4 regions of the Streptomyces sp. NPDC055287 genome follow, and region 1 is predicted to be linked to each of the others. Evidence: riboswitches for the same ligand, from Rfam matches in the RefSeq annotation. Region 1 holds a riboswitch; each other region holds the start of a gene.
What was found. A riboswitch is a leader RNA that binds a small molecule or an ion and turns the genes downstream of it on or off. The one in region 1 is predicted to bind cobalamin.
Positions count from the first base shown of each region.

Region 1 (5,329 bases):
CGCCACCTCGTGCGGCGCGGAACGGAGCAGGCATGACCACCACCGGTATCCAGCGCGTGGGCGTCGTCGGCGGTGGACAGATGGGGGCCGGGATCGCCGAGATCTGCGCCCGTGCCGGGCTCGACACGGTCGTCTGCGAGGCGGATGCCACGGCGGCGCGCGCAGCGCGGGAACGTGTGGCGGTCTCCCTCGAACGCGCTGTCCAGCGCGGCAAACTCGACCGTACCTCCGCCGAGGATGCCCTTGACCGGATCGTCTTCACGGGCAGCCTCGACGACCTGGCCGACCGACAGCTCGTCGTCGAGGCCGTCGTCGAGAACACGGACGCGAAGACCGAGATCTTCGCCGCCCTCGACAAGGTCGTCGAGGACCCGGAGGCGATCCTCGCCACCAACACGTCGTCGATCCCGGTCATGCGCCTGGGCATGGCCACCCACCGTGCGGACCGCGTCCTGGGCCTGCATTTCTTCAACCCGGTGCCTGTCCTGCCCCTGGTGGAAGTAGTGGCTTCCCTCCACACCGCGCCCGAGACGGTCACAGCCATCGAGGAGTTCGCCCGCGACACCCTCGGCAAGACCCCGATCCGCTCCCAGGACCGGGCCGGCTTCGTCGTCAACGCCCTGCTCATCCCGTACCTCCTCTCGGCGGTCCGCATGGCCGAGTCCGGCTTCGCCACCGCAGCAGACGTGGACGCGGGCATGGAACTCGGCTGCGCCCACCCCATGGGCCCGCTCAGGCTCGCCGACCTCATCGGCCTCGACACCGTCGCCGCCATCGCCCAGTCGCTGTACGACGAATTCAAGGAACCGCTGTACGCTCCGCCGCCGCTGCTGCAGCGCATGGTCGAGGCAGGACTGCTCGGACGGAAGACCGGGCGGGGATTCCACCCGTACGACCGGGGCTGAGGGGCCCTGGTTGCCGCCGGGGCCGAGGGGCCCGGGCTGCTGTGGAGGCGGGCGCGGAGCGAGGACTGAGGTCGCTCCGCGCCCTGCCGCGTTTTCCGTTCGCGAGGGCGCCGGGAACCGGGCGAGTGTCACATCTCACCGTCCGACATGTGAACAGTGCAGCACCGGAGTTGAGCCCAGCGCCTAGGTTGGCAGGTGCAGCTGGTTCGCCCTGTCCGCCAGGCAGGCGCGTCGCAAGAGGGAACCCGGTGGGAATCCGGGACTGCCCCGCAGCGGTGAGCGGGAACGACCGCCGTCATACGCACTGGACCCGGCCGGGTCTGGGAAGCGACGGCCAGTAGGTGTCTGCCCCTGGCAGATGGGCCCGCGAGTCCGAAGACCTGCCACTGCCCGTGCGCGAACGCGCGCGGAGATCTCGGTGACCTCGTGGGCGGGTCGGCGTACATATCAGGCGTGCACACGCATCGACACAGCGACGCGGTCCGCCCGGTCTGCCATCCCTTCGCGTCCTACGAACCGTCCCCGGGGTCTCTCGGAGAGACACTCGCGAAGGAGAGTTCCGTGACAGCCAAGCCCGCAGCCGCAGCAGCCAGGGCCACCGTGTACGGCTACCCCCGCCAAGGACCCAACCGGGAACTGAAGAAGGCCATCGAGGGGTACTGGAACGGCCGCATCACCGCCGACGCCCTACGGGAGACCGCTGCCGGTCTGCGCCGCACCAACTGGCAGCAGCTGGCCGACGCCGGCCTCGACGAAGTGCCGACCGGCGACTTCTCGTACTACGACCACGTCCTGGACACCACCGTCATGGTCGGCGCCATCCCTGCCCGCCACCGCGCCCACGCCCATGAAGACCCGCTCGACGGCTACTTCGCCATGGCTCGCGGCACCCAGGACGTCGCGCCGCTGGAGATGACCAAGTGGTTCGACACCAACTACCACTACCTGGTCCCCGAACTCGGCCCCGACACCGTCTTCTGCGCCGACTCCACCCAGCAGGTCACCGAACTGGCCGAGGCCCTCAGCCTCGGCCACACCGCACGCTCTGTCCTCGTCGGACCGGTCACCTACCTGCTGCTCGCCAAACCCGCGCCCGGCGTCGCGGCGGACTTCCAGCCACTGACCCTTCTCGACCGGCTGCTGCCGGTGTACGCCGAGGTACTGGCCGACCTGCGGGCCGCCGGTGCCGAGTGGGTCCAGCTGGATGAGCCCGCGCTCGTCCAGGACCGCACACCGGCCGAGCTGAACGCCGCCGCCCGCGCCTACCGGGACCTGGGCGCGCTCACCGACCGGCCCAAGCTCCTCGTCGCCTCCTACTTCGACCGGCTCGGCGAAGCACTCCCCGTCCTGGCCAAGGCCCCCGTCGACGGCCTCGCCCTCGACTTCACCGGGCCCGCCGCCGCGAACCTCGACGACCTCGCCGCCGTCGGCGGCCTGCCCGGCAAACGCCTCGTCGCAGGCGTCGTCGACGGCCGCAACGTCTGGATCAACGACCTGGAAAAGTCGCTGTCCACCCTCGGCACCCTCCTCGGCCTCGCCGACCGTGTGGACGTGGCCGCCTCCTGCTCCCTGCTCCACGTCCCCCTCGACGCGACGGCCGAACGCGACGTGGACCCGCAGATCGCCCGTTGGCTCGCCTTCGCCCGCCAGAAGACCACCGAGATCACCACGCTCGCCCGCGGCCTCACCGAGGGCACCGACACCATCGCCGCACAGCTCGCGGCCAACCGCGCCGACCTGGCCTCCCGCGCCGGATCCGCCCTCACGAATGCCCCCGCCGTACGCGCCCGGGCCGCAGCCGTCACCGACGCCGACGCCCGCCGCTCCCAGCCCTACCCGGAGCGAGCGGCCGCCCAGCACGCCCACCTGCGCCTGCCCCTGCTACCGACCACCACCATCGGCTCCTTCCCGCAGACCACCGAACTGCGCACCGCCCGCGCCTCCCTGCGCGCCGGCCGCCTCGACGCCACCGGATACGAGCAGCGCGTCGAGACAGAGATCCAGAAGGTCGTCGCCTTCCAGGAGAAGACCGGCATCGACGTCCTCGTGCACGGCGAGCCCGAACGCAACGACATGGTCCAGTACTTTGCCGAGCAGCTGACGGGGTACCTCGCCACCCAGTACGGCTGGGTCCAGTCCTACGGCACCCGCTACGTCCGCCCGCCGGTCCTCGCCGGGGACATCTCCCGCCCCGAGCCGATGACGGTCCGCTGGAGCCGATACGCCCAGTCGCTCACCGACCGACCGGTCAAGGGCATGCTCACCGGCCCGGTCACCATGCTCGCCTGGTCCTTCGTCCGCGACGACCAGCCGCTCGCCGACACTGCCCGCCAGGTCGCCCTCGCACTGCGCGACGAGGTGAACGACCTGGAAACCAACGGCCTTTCGGTGATCCAGGTGGACGAACCCGCCCTGCGCGAGACCCTGCCGCTCCGCGCCGCCGACCGCCCCGCCTACCTGGCCTGGGCAACTGAGGCGTTCCGCCTGACCACCAGCGGGGTGCGCCCGGACATCCAGATCCACACCCACATGTGCTACGCCGAGTTCGGCGACATCCTCCAAGCCATCGAGGACCTCGACGCCGACGTCATCAGCCTGGAAGCCGCCCGCTCCCACATGCAGGTGGCAGGCGAACTCGCCAGGGCCGGCTACCCGCGCGAGGCGGGGCCCGGTGTCTACGACATCCACTCCCCGCGCGTCCCGAGTACCGGCGAGGCGGCCGCCCTGCTCCGCAAGGGGCTGGAGGCCATCCCGCCGGAGCGGCTGTGGGTCAATCCCGACTGCGGCTTGAAGACCCGCGGCTGGCCCGAGGTCCGTACCTCCCTCGAGAACCTGGTCGCCGCGGCCAGGGAGGTCCGCTCCTCGCTTCCCTCCGGCTCCTCCTGAGCCAGACGTGTTGAGGGCTCCCATGTCCGGCACGGCGGCATTGCCGGGCATGGGGCCCGGGTCGCGGTTCGATCGTTTTGGCTTCCACTCGGTCGGCCTCGGTGGGTTCGTGACGGAGGGCGAGAAGCAGGTCGAAGGCTTCCGGCACACGGTTCAGCGCGCCTTCTCGCGCGATCGTCCCGTCCTTCTCCAGCCCTCTCCCGCTCATGTGGTCAGTGTGCCTCGTGCCTTCGCTAGAAGGCGTAGCGGATCCGCAGCCACGGCGCGTGCGCCGCGACGAGGCGGCGCACGGTTTCCACCGCGGCCGCCTTCTCCCCGTTGCGGTAGCGCACGTTCCAGCTTCCGTTCTCGGAGCGCTTGGGCTGCTGGAGGTCCGGGCGCCACAGCAGGTCCTCGGCCCGCGGGTGCCAAGCGAGGTTGACGTCGTGCAGATCCCGGTTGTGGGTCAGCAAGATGACCTCGGCGGCCGCCTGCTCCTTGACCCGCGACGGCAGAACGTCGTCCATACGGCGCAGCAGCTCGGCCCACGCGCTCTCCCAGCCCGGCCGGATGACCACGGGCGAGAGATTGAAGTGCACCTCGTACCCGGCGTCGAAGAAGTCGGCCGCCGCGTCGATGCGCTGGTCGACGGGGCTGGTCCGGATGTCGAGCAGCCGTGAGTCGTCCGTAGGCATCACGGAGAAGCGGACGCGGGTGCGACCCCGGGGGTCCAGGTGCAGCAAATCCGGGTTGACGAACTTGGTGGCGAAGGACGCCATGGCGGTCGGCCACTTCCGGAAGGCGTGCACCAGATCGGCGGTGTTGTCGCTGATCAGGGCGTCGACCGAACAGTCGCCGTTCTCCCCGATGTCGTAGACCCAGGCGTGCGGGTCGCACTGGTTGGGTTCCGGTTTGGGTCCCAGCTGGGCGACATGGCGGCCGATGTGGCCGATGATCCGGTCGATGTTGGTGAAGACGGTGATCGGGTTGGCGTACCCCTTGCGACGCGGTACATAGCAGTAGGCGCAGGCCATGGCGCAGCCGTTCGACGCGCCCGGAGCGATCCAGTCGGCCGACCGCCCGTTGGGCCGAGTGGTGAGGGACTTGCGCTCTCCCAGGACCAGCGTCTCGCTCTTCACCCGCACCCAGCGCTCAGCGTTGCCCTCATTGCCGTGCAAGTGGGGGATACGCCAGTGCGAGTCCGTCTCCACCAGGCGGGCCCCGGGGAAGAGCGCAATGATCTGCCGCCCTCGCAGCGAGGCCGCAGCTCCCGGCTCCGCGTGGATCTCCCGGACGGCGAGAAGCCGCCGGGCCTCGGCCGACTCGCGGAAGAGCGGCCGGTGACCGGGACCGGCTCCCGTGCTCGCCACAAGGTCGTCGAGGCCGAACAGCGCGTCGTCGTCGCTGGTGAAAGCATCTCGCATGATCACTCCGGGTAGCGTCCGCGGCGCCGACCTCGCGCCGCTCGACGGTCCGCGCTCGCCGCTCGGACCGGCCGGGAGGGGGCGAACGTCGGCGGCGGAGGAAGCGGCGCGGCTCCTTCCACTGTACCGAGACCC
Region 1 covers NZ_JBSHNE010000023.1:29,002-34,330, forward strand. Annotated here, with positions in the region: gene aceB (malate synthase A) at 1-36, shown strand, start outside; gene ACWIHY_RS28050 (3-hydroxybutyryl-CoA dehydrogenase) at 33-905, shown strand; cobalamin riboswitch at 1,090-1,307, shown strand; gene metE (5-methyltetrahydropteroyltriglutamate--homocysteine S-methyltransferase) at 1,467-3,791, shown strand; gene ACWIHY_RS28060 (spore photoproduct lyase family protein) at 4,025-5,194, opposite strand.

Region 2 (5,329 bases), on a different contig from region 1:
GTCTCACTCACGTCGTGGGGAACCATGCGGTCATCGTATAGATTCCCGGGCCACATGCCGGTATGTGATCTCACATCGTGGTCTAAAAACGTTCGTTCCGTGGACAGAGTGCTGGCCCGGGGAGGTAGACGACGGTCGGCGCGCCGGTCGTCGGATGAACGCTGACCTCGGCGGACACCCCGTACACGGTGTGCAGGAGGTCGGCCGTCAGGACTTCCTTCGGGGTGCCGGATGCGACGACGCGGCCGCCGTCCAGGACGTGGACGCGGTCGCAGTAGTACGCCGCGAGGTTGAGGTCGTGCAGGGCGAGCAGGTTGGTTGTGCCCAGGTCGCGCACCAGACCGAGGATCTCCAGCTGGTATCGGATGTCCAGGTGGTTGGTCGGCTCGTCGAGTACGACGAGGGACGGCTGCTGGACGAGGGCGCGGGCCATCAGGGCCCGCTGTCGTTCGCCGCCCGACAGGGACGGGAAGCCGCGCGCCGCGAGGTCCGCGATGCCGACGCGGGCAAGGGCCTCCCGTACGAGAGAGTCGTCGGCGGCCGTGTCCTGTTCCCAGAAGCGCTTGTGCGGGGAGCGGCCCATGGCGACGACCTCGCGGACGGTCAGTTCGAAGCCCGCCGCGCCGCTGTCCTGCGGCACGGTCGCGATGCGCCGGGCGCGGGTCCTGGGGCTCATGGCGTGCAGGTCGTCGCCGTCGAGGAGAACGCGGCCGTGGGTGGGGCGCAGGGTTCCGTACACGCAGCGCAGGAGGGTCGTCTTGCCGCTGCCGTTGGGGCCGATCAGGCCGACGGTCTCGCCGTCGGCGGCCATCAGGGTGACGTCGTCGACGAGGTGGCGGCCTCCGGCGCCGTACGAGAGGCCTTCCACGGTCAGGGTGGTCATGCGGGGGCTCCTTCGGTCGCTCCGCCGCGGCGGCGCAGCATCCACAGGAAGAACGGGCCGCCGGTGAGGGCGGTGAGTACGCCGACGGGGATGTCCTGGGGTGCGGCGACCGTACGGGCGGCCAGGTCGGCCAGGACCAGGAAGACCGCGCCGCCGAGCGCGGCGACGGGGAGCAGCCTGCGGTGTCCGGCGCCGACGGCCATGCGGGCGGCGTGCGGGACCATCAGGCCGACGAAGCCGATCGCGCCGCTGAAGGCGACGAGTACGCCGGTGAGCAGCGAGGCGACGACGAAGACGGCGGCGCGGAAGCGGCCGGTGTCGAGGCCGAGGACGGTGGCGCCCTCCTCCCCCACCAGGAGGAGGTCGAGCGGCCGGGCGAGGGTGATGAGCAGGGCGGTTCCGGCTGCCAGGACGGTCGCGGGGAGCGCGAGCATGTCCCAGCGGGCGCTGCCGAGTCCGCCGAGGGTCCAGTAGAGGATTTCCTTGAGGTGGTCGGCGCGGGCCGAGGTGACCATCAGCAGGCTGGTCAGGGCGGACAGGATGTACGAAACGGCCACTCCGGCGAGGACGAGGCGTCCGGTGGTCATGGCGCCGCCGCCGCGCGCGAGCCCGTACACGAGGACGAGCGAGCCGAGCGCGCCCGCGAAGGCGGCGAGCGGGACGGTGACGGTGGTGGCCAGGCCGGCCCCGAGGCCGAGGACGATGACGCCGACCGCGCCGACCGACGCGCCGGAGGAGACGCCGAGGAGGAAGGGGTCGGCGAGCTGGTTGCGTACGAGGGCCTGGAGGACGGTGCCGATGACGGCGAGCCCGGCGCCGACGACGGCGCCGAGCAGGACGCGGGGCAGGCGTACGTCGAGGACGATCGTGCGGTACGGGCCCGCGTCGGCGGCGCCGGTGACGATCTCCAGCACCTGGGGGGCGGGGATGCGTACGGAACCGAGGGCGAGCCCCGCGACCGCCGCCGCTGCGAGCAGGGCGGTGAGCACGGCGACGAGCAGGGTGTAGCGCAGCCGCCCGCGGGCGGCGGGGGTCTCGCAGCTCACGGCCGCCCGCTACTTCTCGAGCTCGGGGTGGAGTTGGCGCGCGAGGGTGTCGACGGCGGCAGGTGCGCGGACGCCGAGGACCATGTCGGACAGGGGCAGGACGGCGAAGCGCTTGTTCTTGACGGCGGGGACGTCGGCGAGGGCCGGGTCTTCGAGGAGGCGCCGCTTCTTCTGGGCGACGGTGGTGGCGCCGTAGTCGAGGATGACGATGGCCTCGGGCCTGCGGTCGACGACGGTTTCCCACGAGGCGTCGGCGAAGGGCTTGGGGAGGTCGGCGAAGACGTTCCTGCCGCCCGCGCGCTTGACCATCTCGTGGCCGATGCCCGCGCCGCCGATGGTGGAGGCGGTCTTGTCACCGCCGTCGTAGACGAAGACGGAGACGGGGTCGACGTCCGCCAGCTTCTTCTCGGTGGCGGTGTTTCCGGCCTTGGCGGAGTCGATCCAGCGCTCGGCGCGGCCGGCGACGCCGAACGTGCGGCCGATCTCGCGGATCTCCTGGTAGAGGGCGCCCATCGACGTCTTGCCGTCGGCGCAGTACTCGGTGTTCAGGCGGGAGTTGATGCCGGACTTCTTCAGCGTCTCGCGGCTGCGGCCGTCGCCGGCGGAGAAGGCGGAGGCGTAACCGCCGTACACGAAGTCGGGGTTGGCGGCGAGCAGCTTCTCGTACGAGGGGTACTCCTTGGCCAGCACGGGGGTGGCCTTGTACTGCTTCTCGTACTCGGGGAGCACCTTGTCGTCGAGGTAGGCGGTCCCGACGAGGGACTTGGCGAGGCCGAGCTCCAGCATCACCTCGGTGACGTGCTGGTTCATGGTGACGACGCGGGTGGGTGGGGCCTTGTAGGTCGTCTTCACACCGCAGTTGGTGACGGTGTACGGGAAGCCGGGGGCCGCTGTCTTCGCTGCGGCGGCGCCGGGCTTGTCTCCGGTCGCGGTGCAGGCGGTGAGGGGGAGCAGGGCGGCGGCTGTGGCTATGAGCGCGCGGCGCGTGGGGCGAGTACGGCAGGACACAGTGGTGCCTCCTCCGGGGGATTTCCTCGTCCCCTGGTCGGTGGTACGGAGGGCGGCAGGTCAGTTCCTGGCTTCCAGGCGTTGGCGACAGCGTCGTCGGCCTGGTCACAGTGGCGGGACCGTGCCGGATTCGCACCGGCTTCCTGGGTCCTGCCGCCCGGGTCGCGCACATTCTGTCACTGTGTCCCGCGTCGTGATCATTCAGGCCGGGCGGCGTTCTGGATGGTCTCGACGAAGTCGCCGCGTTCGTACCCGGGCACGAAGTGCTCCAGTACGCCGGCCTTCACGTTGCCGAAGGTGGTGTCCGGCTCGGGGGCGATGCCTTCGGTGAAGGCGACGAGGATGCGCTTCTTGCTTTCGGGGTGACCCCTTCGGCGTACGCCGCGCGCGCTTTCGCAGTACGGCTGCGGCCGACGGCGGTTACGCCTCGACCTTGACCTCTTCCTCGGTGATCACTCCGTCCACGATGCGGAACGAGCGGAACTGGAAGGGGCCCGCGTCGTCCGTGTCGGCGGTGGAGACCAGGACGTAGTGCGCGCCGGGTTCGTTCGCGTAACTGATGTCCGTGCGGGACGGGTAGGCCTCGGTCGCCGTGTGCGAGTGGTAGATGATCACGGGCTCTTCGTCGCGGTCGTCCATGTCGCGGTAGAGCTTGAGCAGGTCCGAGGAGTCGAACTCGTAGAACGTGGGCGAGCGGGCGGCGTTCAGCATCGGGACGAAGCGCTCGGGGCGCCCGGACCCGGCCGGGCCGGCGACCACGCCGCAGGCCTCGTCGGGGTGGTCGGCGCGTGCGTGCGCGACGATCTGGTCGTAGAGGGCCTGGGAAAGGGTCAGCATGGGCCCCAGGATAAGCAAAGGGCCCCGCCCGTACCGGTGGATGGTACGGGCGGGACCACATGCTGGACTCGGACGAGCCCGGAGTGGATCAGGCCTTCGGCGGGACGCTCTGCGATGCCGACGGCGTCCGCTTCTTCAGCACCAGCCACGACACGCCGAGCAGCAGCGCCCACAGCGGCGCGCAGTACAGCGAGATCCGCGCGTCCTTGTCGATGCCCATCATCACGATGACCATGCCGATGAAGAGCAGTGCGAACCAGCTCGTGTACGGCGCTCCCGGCGCCCGGAAGGCGGACTGCGGCAGCTCGCCGCGGTCGGCCTTGGCGCGGTAGCGGATCTGGCTGACCAGGATCATGATCCAGGCCCACATGCCGGAGATGGTCGCGAAGGAGACGACGTAGTTGAACGCCTCGCCCGGCCACTGGTAGTTGATCCACACGCCGACCAGCATCAGGCCGGCGGAGAAGGACGTGCCCACGAGGGGCAGGCCGTTCTTGGTCAGCTTGGTGAAGAACTTCGGGCCCTGGCCGTTGAGCGCGAGGTCGCGCAGCATGCGGCCGGTGGAGTACATGCCCGAGTTGCAGGAGGACAGGGCGGCGGTGAGGACCACGAAGTTGACGATGGCCGCGCCGACGCCGAGGCCCATCTTCTCGAACGCCGCAACGAACGGCGAGACGCCCGGCTGGAAGTGGGTCCACGGGACGACCGAAAGGATCATGATCAGCGCGCCGACGTAGAAGACGGCGATGCGCCACGGGACGGTGTTGATGGCCTTGGGCAGGACCGTCTTCGGGTCCTTGGCCTCGCCCGCGGTGACGCCGACCAGCTCGACGGCGAGGAAGGCGAACATGACCAGCTGGAGGGTCATGAGGGTCTGGCCGATGCCGTTGGGGAAGAAGCCGCCCTGGTCCCAGAGCATGGTCACCGACGCGGTGTCGCCGGCGTCGGAGAAGCCGAGGGTGAGGATGCCGGCGCAGATCAGGATCATGCCGACGATCGCGGTCACCTTGATCATCGAGAACCAGAACTCCAGCTCGCCGAAGAGCTTCACGGAGATCAGGTTCACGCAGAAGAGGAGGACCGTGAAGATCAGGGCGAAGACCCACTGCGGCTGATCGGTCCAGCCGTCCGTGCCCTTGGTCCAGTACTGCATGTACTCCGAGGCCGCGGTGACCTCGGTGATGCCGGTGACGACCCAGAAGAGCCAGTACGTCCAGCCGGTCACGAAGCCCGCGAAGGGGCCGACGAACTCGCGGGCGTACTCCGAGAAGGAGCCGGAGACCGGGCGGTACATGAGGAGCTCGCCGAGCGCCCGCATGATGAAGAAGATGACGAGGCCGGCCATGGCGTAGGCCAGGATCAGGCTGGGGCCGGCGATGGAGATGCCCTTGCCCGCGCCGAGGAAGAGGCCGGTGCCGATGGCGCCGCCGATCGCGATCATCTGGATCTGACGGGCCCCGAGTCCGCGCTGGTAACCCTCGCCGGATGTCGTGCCTTCGGCCTCACTGCCGTCGTGCTGCTTGTCGACCTGCACTGAGGTCATGGTGTGTCGCGC
Region 2 covers NZ_JBSHNE010000006.1:228,111-233,439, forward strand. Annotated here, with positions in the region: gene ACWIHY_RS12845 (putative leader peptide) at 1-26, opposite strand, end outside; gene ACWIHY_RS12850 (ABC transporter ATP-binding protein) at 83-883, opposite strand; gene ACWIHY_RS12855 (FecCD family ABC transporter permease) at 880-1,929, opposite strand; gene ACWIHY_RS12860 (ABC transporter substrate-binding protein) at 1,939-2,937, opposite strand; cobalamin riboswitch at 2,979-3,106, opposite strand; partial or broken gene ACWIHY_RS12865 (diguanylate cyclase) at 3,135-3,293, opposite strand; gene ACWIHY_RS12870 (Mov34/MPN/PAD-1 family protein) at 3,358-3,774, opposite strand; gene ACWIHY_RS12875 (amino acid permease) at 3,863-5,317, opposite strand.
Region 2: another riboswitch for cobalamin. It lies ahead of ACWIHY_RS12860 (ABC transporter substrate-binding protein); the one in region 1 lies ahead of metE (5-methyltetrahydropteroyltriglutamate--homocysteine S-methyltransferase).

Region 3 (5,329 bases), on a different contig from region 1:
CGCGAGCGCGGGGTGAGGATGCGGGTCTGGGCCACGCACGCCTGCCCGTTGAGCATCCAGGCGAAGGGGACGATCCCCGCGACGGCGCTCTCCAGGTCCGCGTCCGGCAGGATCACGGCCGCCGACTTGCCGCCGAGCTCCAGCGTCACGCGGGTGAGGTTGCGCGAGGCGACCTCCATGACGCGCCTGCCCGCCGCGACCGAGCCGGTGAACGACACCTTGTCGACGTCCGGATGCCCGACGAGGTACTCACTGACCTCGCGGTCGGCCGGGATGATCGACAGGACGCCCTCCGGCAGCCCGGCCTCGGTGGCTATCTCGGCCAGGATGTACGCGTCGAGAGGCGTCTCCGGCGACACCTTGAGCACGGCCGTGCAGCCCGAGAGCAGCGCGGGCGCGAGCTTGGCCGCCGCCGTGAACTGCGGGACGTTCCACGGCACGACGGCCGCGACCACCCCGACCGGCTCCCGGCGTACGAGAAGCGGGCCGAGCACACCGGTCCGCCGCTCCTCGTACGGGAAGTCGCGCGCGACGGCGAGGGTGGCGTCCCACACCATCATCGCGGCCAGCGCCTGCATCATGACGCTCGCGGTGTAGGGCGTCCCGTTCTCGGAGGTGATGCTGCGGGCGATCTCCTCGTGCCGTACGGCGATCGCGTCCTTGATCCGCGTGACGACGGCGATCCGCTCGTCGAGCGTCGTCCGGGGCCAGGGGCCTTCGTCGAACGCCTCGCGTGCCGCCGCCACCGCGCGGTCGACGTCGGCCCGGGACGCGTGCGGCACCCGCCCGATGACCTGCTCGGTGTGCGGCGAGACGACCTCGATGACCTCGGTCCCCAGCGGATCGGTCAGCTCGCCGCCGATGTAAAGCTTCCGGTGCTCCACAAGCTCGGTCATGACTGTGTGCCTCCCACGGCCCGGCAACGCTCCCGAGTTATCTGACGGTTCATCAGAACTGTTACCAGCTGCGGTCGTCGGAGTCCATGACCCGACCCCTTTGCAAAGAAGTCGACCTGGGCGACTATTGGAACGAGTTCTAGTCCTGGACGAGGAATTGGGGACCCATGACGCAGGTGACCGAGCACGGCGGTGGCGTCTGGTCCCTCAAGGTGCCCATCCCGGACAACCCCCTCGGCCACACCCTGGTCCACCTGCTCGACACCGACGACGGCCCGGTCCTGATCGACACGGGCTGGGACGACCCCACGTCCTGGGACGCGCTGGTCACCGGTCTCGCCGCGCTCGGTACGGCGGTCACCGACATCCACGGCGTGGTCATCACCCACCACCACCCCGACCACCACGGCCTGTCCGGCCAGGTGCGCGACGCGTCCGGCGCGTGGATCGCCATGCACGCCGCCGACACCGAGGTCGTACGCCGGACCCGCGGCGCGGAGCCCGGCACCTGGCTCGGCTACATCACCGCCAAACTCACCGCCGCCGGCGCGCCCGACGACCACCTCGCGCCGCTCCGCGCCGCCCGCGGCTCGGGACGCATGCGCACCCTGCCCGGCCTCAGGGCCGCGCTCCCCGACCGCGAGATCGTCCCCGGTGACGTCCTCCCCCTGACCGGCCGCCGCCTGCGCGCGATCTGGACGCCGGGTCACACTCCCGGCCACGTCTGCCTGCACCTGGAGGAGACGCACCCGGCGAACCTCCCCGGCAACGGCCGCCTCTTCTCGGGCGATCACCTGCTCCCCGGCATCACCCCGCACATCGGCCTGTACGAGGACCCCGACGACACCACGGTCACCGATCCCCTGGGCGACTACCTCGACTCCCTCGAACGCGTCGCCCGTCTCGCGCCCGCCGAGGTGCTTCCGGCCCACCAGCACGCGTTCACCGACGCCCCCGCCCGCGTCGGGGTGCTCCTCGCCCACCACGAGGACCGCCTCACCGGCCTCCGCGCCCTCCTCGCCACCCCCCTCACCCCCTGGCAGCTGGCCGAGCGCATGGAGTGGAACCGGCCCTGGGACCAGATCCCGTACGGGTCCAGGAACATCGCGGTCTCGGAGGCCGAGGCACACCTGCGCCGCCTGGTGAAGCTGGGGCACGCGGAGGCGGTCCCGGGCGGCGAACCCGTCACGTACGTCGCTGTGTGAAGGCCCGGCGGTAGTCGCGGGGCGGGATGCCCCGCCGGCGGACGAACTGCTCGCGCAGGACGGCGGCGCCGGCGTAACCCACGCGGCGGGCGATGTCCTCCACGGACAGCTCCGTCGTCTCCAGCAGCTCCTCGGCGATGTTGAGGCGCTGCGTGAGCAGCCACGCGTGCGGGGTGGTGCCGGTCGCGGCGGTGAAGCGGCGGGCGAAGGAGCGGCGGCTCATGAGGGCGCGGCGCGCCAGTTCGTCGACCGGGAGGGGCTGGTCGAGGTGGGCGCGGGCCCAGTCGAGGACCTCGGCGAGACGGTCGTCGGCGCAGCCCTCGGGTACCGGGGCGGCCAGGTACTGGGCCTGGCCGCCCTCGCGGTGCGGCGGCAGGACGAGGTCCCTGGCTACGGTGTTGGCCACCGCGGCGCCGTGTTCGCGGCGCAGCAGGTGCAGGCAGAGGTCGAACCCCGCGGCGGCGCCCGCCCCGGTGACCGTGCGGCCCTCGTCGACGTAGAGGGCGCCGGGGTCGAGGGTGACGCCGGGGTGGAGGGTCGCGAGCAGGGCGGCGAAGCGCCAGTGGGTGGTGGCGCGCAGGCCGTCGAGCAGTCCGGCGGCGGCGAGTGCGAACGTACCGACACAGTGGGCGGCGACCGTGGCGCCGCGCTCGTGGGCGGACCGCAGCGCGTCGAGGACGGGGGGCGGAGGCGGGGTGCGGAAGCCGCTCCACGGCAGGGCGAGGACCAGGTCGGCCTCGGCGAGCCGGTCCAGGCCGTGCTCCACGGTGAGGGAGAGGCCGTGGTCGGTGGGGACCGGGCCCGGACGGTCCGTGCACAGGGTGAAGTCGAAGTCCCTCTCGTCGAAGATCTCGCTGACGACGCCGACGCTGAGCATGCCGACCCCCGGTGGCGCGTAGGCGGCGACGGTACGGAACGGGGTCATGCCCGCAGTCTGGCAGCAGGCAGGCGCGGTTATGGCACGAATCCCGCGATGCCTGGCACATCTGCCACTCGTGCGCACCGCGCATCGACGGAAAGCTGATCCCCATGAGCGACACACCGCGCGGCCGTACGGCCGGCTACACGATCCTGACCACGGGCTACACCACTTCCACCGGCCCCGGCGTCGCCGCCACCGTCTCGTACGTGACCGACGGCGACCTGCGGATCGTCATCGATCCGGGCATGGTCGCGAGCCGCGACCGGATCCTGGGCCCGCTCGCCGCGATGGGCGTGGGCCCCGACGACATCACCGATGTCGTGCTCAGCCACCACCACCCCGACAACATCATCAACGCGGGGCTGTTCGGCAGCGCCAGGATGCACGACCACAAGGCGATCTACCACGGCGACCAGTGGACCGACCGCGACGCGGAGGGGTACGAACTGACCCCGTCCGTAAGGCTGATCAGGACTCCGGGACACAGCCGGGAGGACGTGACGGTGCTCGTCGGCACACCGGACGAGGTGGTCGCGTTCGTGGGAGACCTGTGGTGGCGGCCGAACGGACCGGTCGAAGACCCGGTCTCCCCGGACCTCGCGCAACTGCGGGCCAGCAGGGAACGGGTCCTCGCGATCGCCGACGTCATCGTCCCCGGCCACGGCGGCGCGTTCCCGGCGGACGCGTCCGCGCCGCTGTAGGGGCCGCGCCGGGCGCCGCCGCCGCGCCCGGACCGCCCGGGGGCCGCTTGCTACGGGCCGGTAGAGTGTGCGAGTCGTCATCATGCCGTTCTGGGGGAAGCCGGTGCGAATCCGGCACTGACCCGCAACCGTGAGCCGCCCGCCGAGGGCGGTGAGTCGGAACGCCCGGTCCGGCATGACTACTGGCTCGGCACCGTCGAGGTATACGGAGCCGGAGCCTGGTGCGTGGTTTCCGCGTGCCCGGGCCCGGCTCCTCAGCAGGAGAGGCCCCCGCCCGTCATGACCCTTCGCCGCAGCGCAGCAGCCGTGCTCGCAGCTTCCGCCGTACTCTGCGCCACCGCGGCCACGGCCACGACCGCCGTCGCAGCGCCTTCCCCCACTCCCGTGGTTCCCTCGGGGCTCTACGGCGAGAAGGACCCGACGTACGACGGTGTCTGGCGGCAGTCGCTGGCCCTCCTCGCCCAGGACACGGTGGGCGTCAAGCCCGCCGCGAAGGCCGTGAACTGGCTCGTCGGCCAGCAGTGCGACAGCGGCGGCTTCCCGTCGTTCCGTGCCGACGCCGCCGAGCCGTGCACGTCGAAGACCATGGTGGACAGCAACGCCACCGCCGCGGCCGTGCAGGCGCTGAGCGCGCTCGGCGGGCAGGACGCCGCCGTGAAGAAGGGCGTCAGCTGGCTGAAGGGCGCGCAGAACCAGGACGGCGGCTGGGGTTACAACCCGGGCGGCGCGAGCGACTCCAACTCCACGTCGATCGTGATCGGCGCGCTGGCCGCGGCGGGCGAGAAACCCGGTGAGGTCACGTCGCAGCAGGGCAAGTCGCCGTACGACGCCCTCGTCACCTTCTCCGTCCCCTGCGACGCGAAGTCGGGCGGCGGCGCGTTCGCGTACCAGCCGGACAAGGGCGGCAAGCTCGCGCCCAACGCCGACGCGACGGCGGCGGGTGTACTCGGCGGGCTCGGCCAGGGCCTGGACGCCCAGGGGAAGAAGGACGGCCAGAAGGCCGCCGAGTGCGACAAGTCCGGCAAGCCGACGCCCGAGCGGGCCGCCGCGAACGGCGCCGCGTACCTCGACGGCGTACTCGCGAAGACGGGCCACCTCGACACGCCTCCCATGCCCGGCGCCGAGGACAGCGAGCCGCAGCCCGACTTCGGCAACACGGCCGACGCCGTCGTCGCGCTGGCCGCGCAGGGCGGCGCCGAGCAGGCCGAGAAGCCGCTGGGGTGGCTGAAGAAGAATGCGGCGTCCTGGGCGAAGGGGAACGGCCCCGCCGCATACGCGCAGCTGGTCTTCGCCGCGCACGCGACCGGCACCGACCCGAAGAACTTCGGCGGCACCGACCTGGTGAAGTCGCTCAACGCGACCGGGCCGGCGCCGGAGACCACGGAGACGAAGACCGACGAGGACAAGGGCTCCGAGCAGGGCTTCGGCGACTGGTGGCTCGTCGGCATCCTGTTCGTCGCCAGCGTCGGCGTCGGCATCCTGTTCAGCGGCCGCAAGAAGAAGAACCAGCAGCGGTGACGACGGTACGTACGCGGCCGGCCTCCCTCTCCCTCGTCCTCGTGCTCGGCGCCGCGCTCCTCGCGGTACTGGGCGCGGGGCCCGCGC
Region 3 covers NZ_JBSHNE010000014.1:34,890-40,218, reverse strand. Annotated here, with positions in the region: gene ACWIHY_RS22535 (aldehyde dehydrogenase) at 1-896, opposite strand, end outside; gene ACWIHY_RS22530 (MBL fold metallo-hydrolase) at 1,064-2,101, shown strand; gene ACWIHY_RS22525 (GlxA family transcriptional regulator) at 2,082-3,026, opposite strand; gene ACWIHY_RS22520 (MBL fold metallo-hydrolase) at 3,131-3,724, shown strand; adenosylcobalamin (AdoCbl) riboswitch at 3,793-3,946, shown strand; gene ACWIHY_RS22515 (prenyltransferase/squalene oxidase repeat-containing protein) at 4,004-5,242, shown strand; gene ACWIHY_RS22510 (SCO2322 family protein) at 5,239-5,329, shown strand, end outside.
Region 3: another riboswitch for cobalamin. It lies ahead of ACWIHY_RS22515 (prenyltransferase/squalene oxidase repeat-containing protein); the one in region 1 lies ahead of metE (5-methyltetrahydropteroyltriglutamate--homocysteine S-methyltransferase).

Region 4 (5,329 bases), on a different contig from region 1:
TCGCGGCGGAGTTGTCGCGCCTTCACCGCATGTGGGCGGACACCGGTTCGAATCCGGCCGGCCCCATCCCCTTCACCCCGCCCGGGGCCCCCTGCCCCGCTCGCTTGTAACTGCTCTGAGCCAGCGACGAAATTCGCTGCCCTGCGGCGCTACGGCCTTACGCGGGTGGGGACCCCGCGAACGGGCAGGGGGATTCCCTGCAGAGGTGCGCCTGGGCAGGATCGCTGCTGTGGGTGGTTTGGACCGGATCCCAGACTGGGAGTCTGCTTTCGTCACCACTCCGCTTCGCGAAAATGCAGGAGTCCATCCTCGAACCGGTCCGATCCCCGGCGGCCTGTAGGTGGCCCTGCCCGGGCCGCGCAGGGCCATAGCGTCATGCACCGCCGCGAGCCGCCGCTCCCACGTGATGAGTGTCGGCGGTGGGTGACAGGATGGCCGCATGAGTGAGCAGCTTGACGACATACTGGCTGAGCCCGCACGGCTGTTGGCCGCTGATCGCGCGGCGGTGCGCGACCACATCGCCGCTGCGAATGGCGCGGAGAGCGTGGGGCGAGAGGTCTTCTTGCAGGCCGAAGCGATCTTCGGTGACGCGGACGTGGAGCCCGCCGAGTTCGCCTCCTGGCTGCACTTCGCGGCGAAGGCGACCGGCCACGAGGGGTACGCCGAGCGGATCGCGACGGCCGAGTCGGGGATGCCGTGGCGAACAGTGTGGGCGTGGTGGCGGCCCGCCAATTGGTTCATGGCCCACCCGAGCCTGAATGGCGACTACTACCAGGTCCACCGCCGCCTGCACGAGGGGCGGAAGCTCGTCGAGGTGGTCGACCAGCGCGGCCCGCTTTGGCTCGATGCGGAGACGGGCCGGAGGGTGAAGGTCCGGGACGAAGGAACACCGGCACAAGCGCCCCGGTCCCCGGAGGTGCTTGATGCGCCCCAGTTGAACAACTGGGAACTGAGCGCACCGGAGAGCTGGGAAGGCGCCGTCGCGTTCGCCGCCGAGGGCGGCAGGACCCGCCATCTCGTCGAGAGTACGCACGGCATAGCAGTGCTCGAGACAGACGCAGAGGTGCTACGGGACTGGCCGCGCGGCGGGATCGACCCCACGTCCTCGGAACAGCCACGGCCCGGCCCCGAACCGGTGCAGCGGCGGCCGACGGGTCCGCTCAGCGCGGCCCGGGTCGATGACGCCTTTGGGGAGCGGCACGTGGTTCGCGTACCCGAGAGTGAACTGCCCGGGGGGCTCGAGCACCCGGGAAGTAGAAGGCACTTGCGGGACATCGGCTTGCCCGAGTGGTGGGTGTGCCACGGGGCCGAGTTTCAAGCCCATTCTGCCGACGCCATGCGACCGCCGGCCGACGGCGCCCTGCCCGAGGGCGGCCTGCCCAGTGGTGTGGCCGCTGCGGACCTGATCACCTTCGGCGCGTGCGACTACGGCGAGCTGTACCTGCACCGCCACGACGGGTCCGTGCACATCTGGAGCCGACTGGACGGGCCGACGGACCGGGTGCTGGTGTCGCTCGCACCGGACCTCGATGTCTTCACTCGCATTCTTGAGGCCGTCTACCGCTACAGCAACGCCTGCTGGCACCCCTATCCGGTGGAGAAGGACCAGGAGGCAGTGGCGCAAGTGTTTCTGGATGAGATGGATGAGCTGGCCCCGGGGCTGTTCGATCCGAAGACGCACAGCGGCATGGTGTGGAGCTGGCTCTACGCAGGCATTACCGAACTGGGCGTGGATGGCTTCTAGCGCCTTCCATGCGTGACCAGGAGCAGACAAGTAAGGTCAAAGTTCAGCGACGGACCGCGCCCCCGGCTCATGGGGGGCGACGTGGCGCACGCGGGCCGCATGCGATTGCATGCGGCCCGCGCCGTTCGTGGGCCGGCTCGGCGGCACGCGCGAGAGCCCAAGCTCAGGAGGAGACGCCTGCTCGCCCGTACCGCACCGGCAGCTCCGTAAGTCCCCGCGCTCTCAAGGAGGGGCGCCAGCAAGGGTTCGCGTCGGCAAGGGCGAGCGTCTCGAAGTGGTCGAGGAGTGCGGCCAGGGCGATCTCCGTTTCCGCTCGGGCCAATGGTGCGCCCAGGCAGCAGTGGATGCCATGGCCGAGGGCGACGTGGCCTGTGGTGTCGCGGTGGAGGTCGAAAAGGTCCGGGTTGGAGAAGCGGTCCGGGTCGCGGTTGGCTGAGGACAGGGACAGCAGGACCGTCTCGCCGGCGGGGATGGTGACGCCTCCAATGGTCACATCTGCGGTCGGGAAGCGTCGGATGGCGAGCAGGACAGGTCCTTCGTAGCGGACGGCTTCCTCGACGGCCATACGCAGCTGGGACGGATCCTTCCGCAGCATGTCGAGCTGATCCGCGTGGCGCAGGAGCGTGAACACCGTGTTGCCGATGAGCTGGACTGTGTTCTCGTAGCCGGCGAATAGGATGAGGAACGCGAGTGAGAGCAACTCGTCCTCGCTGAGGCGGTCGCCGTCCGCATCACGCACTGCGATCAAATCGGAGAGCAAGTCGGCACCGGGGCGCCGGCGCTTGTGCGCGACCAGCTCGAGGAAAAAGCCGAGCATGGCCGCTACGGCTTCCTTGGCAGCCTGCGGGCGGGCCGGATCCGGGACGACGAGAGCGTCAGTCCAGGCACGGAAGTCCCGACGGTGCTCCTCGGGGACGCCCAGGAGGTCGCAGATCACGATGATCGGCAGAGGTGCAGCGTAGGAAGCGATGAGGTCCGTGGTTCCGTGCGGTCCAAGGGCGTCGAGGAGTCCGTCGGCAGTCTCTCGTATCGGCAAGCGGAGCTGCTCGACGCGGCGCGCGGTGAAGGCGCGGGCTACTAGACCGCGGATGCGAGTGTGGTCGGGGGGGTCCATGTTGAGCAGGTTGGCATCGAGGGCCGGGGGCAGGGACAGCCCTCGGTAACTCCCTTCGGCCGCATGCCTCTTATCCAGGGAGAGTCGTGAATCTGCCAGGGCCGTGCGTACGTCGTCGTACCGTGTGATGAGCCAGGCGGGGTTGCCGTCTGTCCCCGTGATCCGATGCACCGGCGCCCTTTCGCGCAGGCGCTGGTAGACGTCATACGGTTGGTCGATGAGCTCGGCCTGGAGATCCATAAGTTCACCCTAGAGGTTGTCCCGTACGGGTGGTGAGTGATCCGGTGAGGGCGAGGTTGGGGAGTCGGGCGATGCCGCGCATGGCCTGGTGAACACCGCGAAGGGGACCCGGCGAAGGAGCCGCACCCGGTCAACAGGAGGGCTCCGCACGCGAGCAGGGCGAACGAAGGTGTGGGGCGCGTCGGCACGGCAATGCCCGTCGAGGGCCCATGCGCGGGGGCCGTTCGTACGGAACATGCCAGCAGGTCTTCGGACTCGGGGTCATCCGGGCGAGGCGCCTTCCCGGGCCGTCAGTCCGGCCCAGTGGCCTTGCTGCCACGCCCGTCACCCTCACCCTGCGCGTCAGTTCCGGGTTCGCCCCGGAATCCCTGACTCGCGTACACGCGTACGGAGTACGACTGGGCTTGCGCAAGCCACCACAGGCGTCGACGGATGATCACACGGTCGACGGATCATCAGACGATGTTGACAATCATTTTCAAATAGTCGATGCTGCTCACGCCCCCCACCCGTCCGCCCACCGTCCTGCGCGGCCGCGGTGCGGGGGTCCACTCCACGTGATCCTCTGGGAGCAGCATGTCGATCTTTCACAACCGCCGAGAATTCCTCGCCCTCACCGGTGCCGCCGCCGGCGCCCTGGTGCTCACCGGGTGCGGCTCCGGTAGCGGCAGCGGCGGCCCGGCGGCGGGCGACAAGGCGAAGCCGCAGCGCGGTGGCCGATTCCGGGCGCTGTTCCCCGGCGGCGGCGAGCAGGAGACCATCGATCCGCACGCGGAGGCCCTCGCTATCGACATGGCCCGCACCAAGGCCCTCTTCGACCGGCTCGTGGACCTGGACGCCACCATGGCGCCGGTGCCCCGCCTTGCCCGGAAGTGGGAGTCCAACAACGACGCGACGGTGTGGCGGTTCACCCTGCGCGACGCGCTGTTCCACGACGGGAAGCCGCTGACTCCCGAGGACGTGCTATTCACCTTCGGCCGCATCCTCGACCCGAAGGCGATAACGCACTACGGGCAGAGCCTGCTCTCCGTCATCGACCTCAAGAAGAGCCGGAGCGCCGGGAAGAACGTCGTGGAGGTCGCGCTGAAGCAGCCCAGCGCCGAGTTCCCCGCCCTGCTCGGCACGCTGGGCACAGCCGTCGTCAGCTCCCGTTACGCCGACACGGCCAAGCCCGTGGGGACCGGGGCGTTCACGCTGAAGTCCTTCCGGGCCGGGCGCGCCTTCGTCGCCGAACGGTTCGACGACCACTGGGACGGCGGCGCGTACGTCGACGAGCTGAGGATCCTGTCCGCCGACACCGACGCCCGGGGCAACGCCCTGCGGGCCGGGGAGGCGGAGTTCGGCTACGAGATGACCCCGACCTTCGCCCGGACCGTACAGGCCGACAAGTCGGTGCGGATCCTGGCGGCGAAGGGCAGCACGGCCCACGCCATCGTGATGAAGTGTGACCAGGAGCCCTTCAACAACCCCGACGTCACACGGGCGTTCAAGCTGCTCGCCGACCGCGAGAAGCTCGTGCAGGTCGTCCTGGCAGGCCAGGGCGTGGTCGGCAACGACATGTTCGGCAAGGGGTACCAGTACTACCCCGAGGACATCCCGCAGCGTACGCGGGACGTCGAGGAGGCGCGCTCGCTGCTGAAGAAGGCCGGCGTGCTGAACAAGACCCTGTCGATCTACACCTCCTCGGTGGCCACCGGCTTCGTGGAGGCGGCGACCCTCTTCGCCGAGCAGGCCGCCGACGCCGGCCTGCGGGTGAAGGTCACCACCGGTGCGTCGGAGACGTACTTCAAGGACCAGCTCGCCAAGGGCGTGATGGGCAGTCACCGCTCCGGCGCGATGACGATCCCCAACTACATCAACGACCGGCTGCTCACGAAGTCGGCGTTCAACGCCTCCGGCTGGCGCCGCAAGGACTTCGACGCCACCTTCGCCAAGGCCCAGTCCACGACCGACGCGGGTGAACGCGGCAAGCTGTACGGCCAGTTGCAGCGCACCGTCCACGACGAGGGCGGCCTTCTGATCTGGGGCCACCCGGACTGGCTGAACGGTGTCTCGTCGCGGGTCCGGGGCATGGAGGCGGCTCCGCCCAACACCCTGGGCTCGGCTCGCTTCGACAAAGTGTGGCTGGCCTGACGATGCGCCGGTACGCCTGCCAGCGCCTCGCGCTCGGTGTGGTCCAAATCGCCCTGCTCGCCGTGCTGGTCTTCCTGCTGACCTCACTGCTGCCGGGC
Region 4 covers NZ_JBSHNE010000015.1:72,306-77,634, reverse strand. Annotated here, with positions in the region: gene ACWIHY_RS23465 (SUKH-4 family immunity protein) at 506-1,744, shown strand; gene ACWIHY_RS23460 (cytochrome P450 family protein) at 1,908-3,098, opposite strand; cobalamin riboswitch at 3,322-3,516, opposite strand; gene ACWIHY_RS23455 (ABC transporter substrate-binding protein) at 3,675-5,231, shown strand; gene ACWIHY_RS23450 (ABC transporter permease) at 5,219-5,329, shown strand, end outside.
Region 4: another riboswitch for cobalamin. It lies ahead of ACWIHY_RS23460 (cytochrome P450 family protein); the one in region 1 lies ahead of metE (5-methyltetrahydropteroyltriglutamate--homocysteine S-methyltransferase).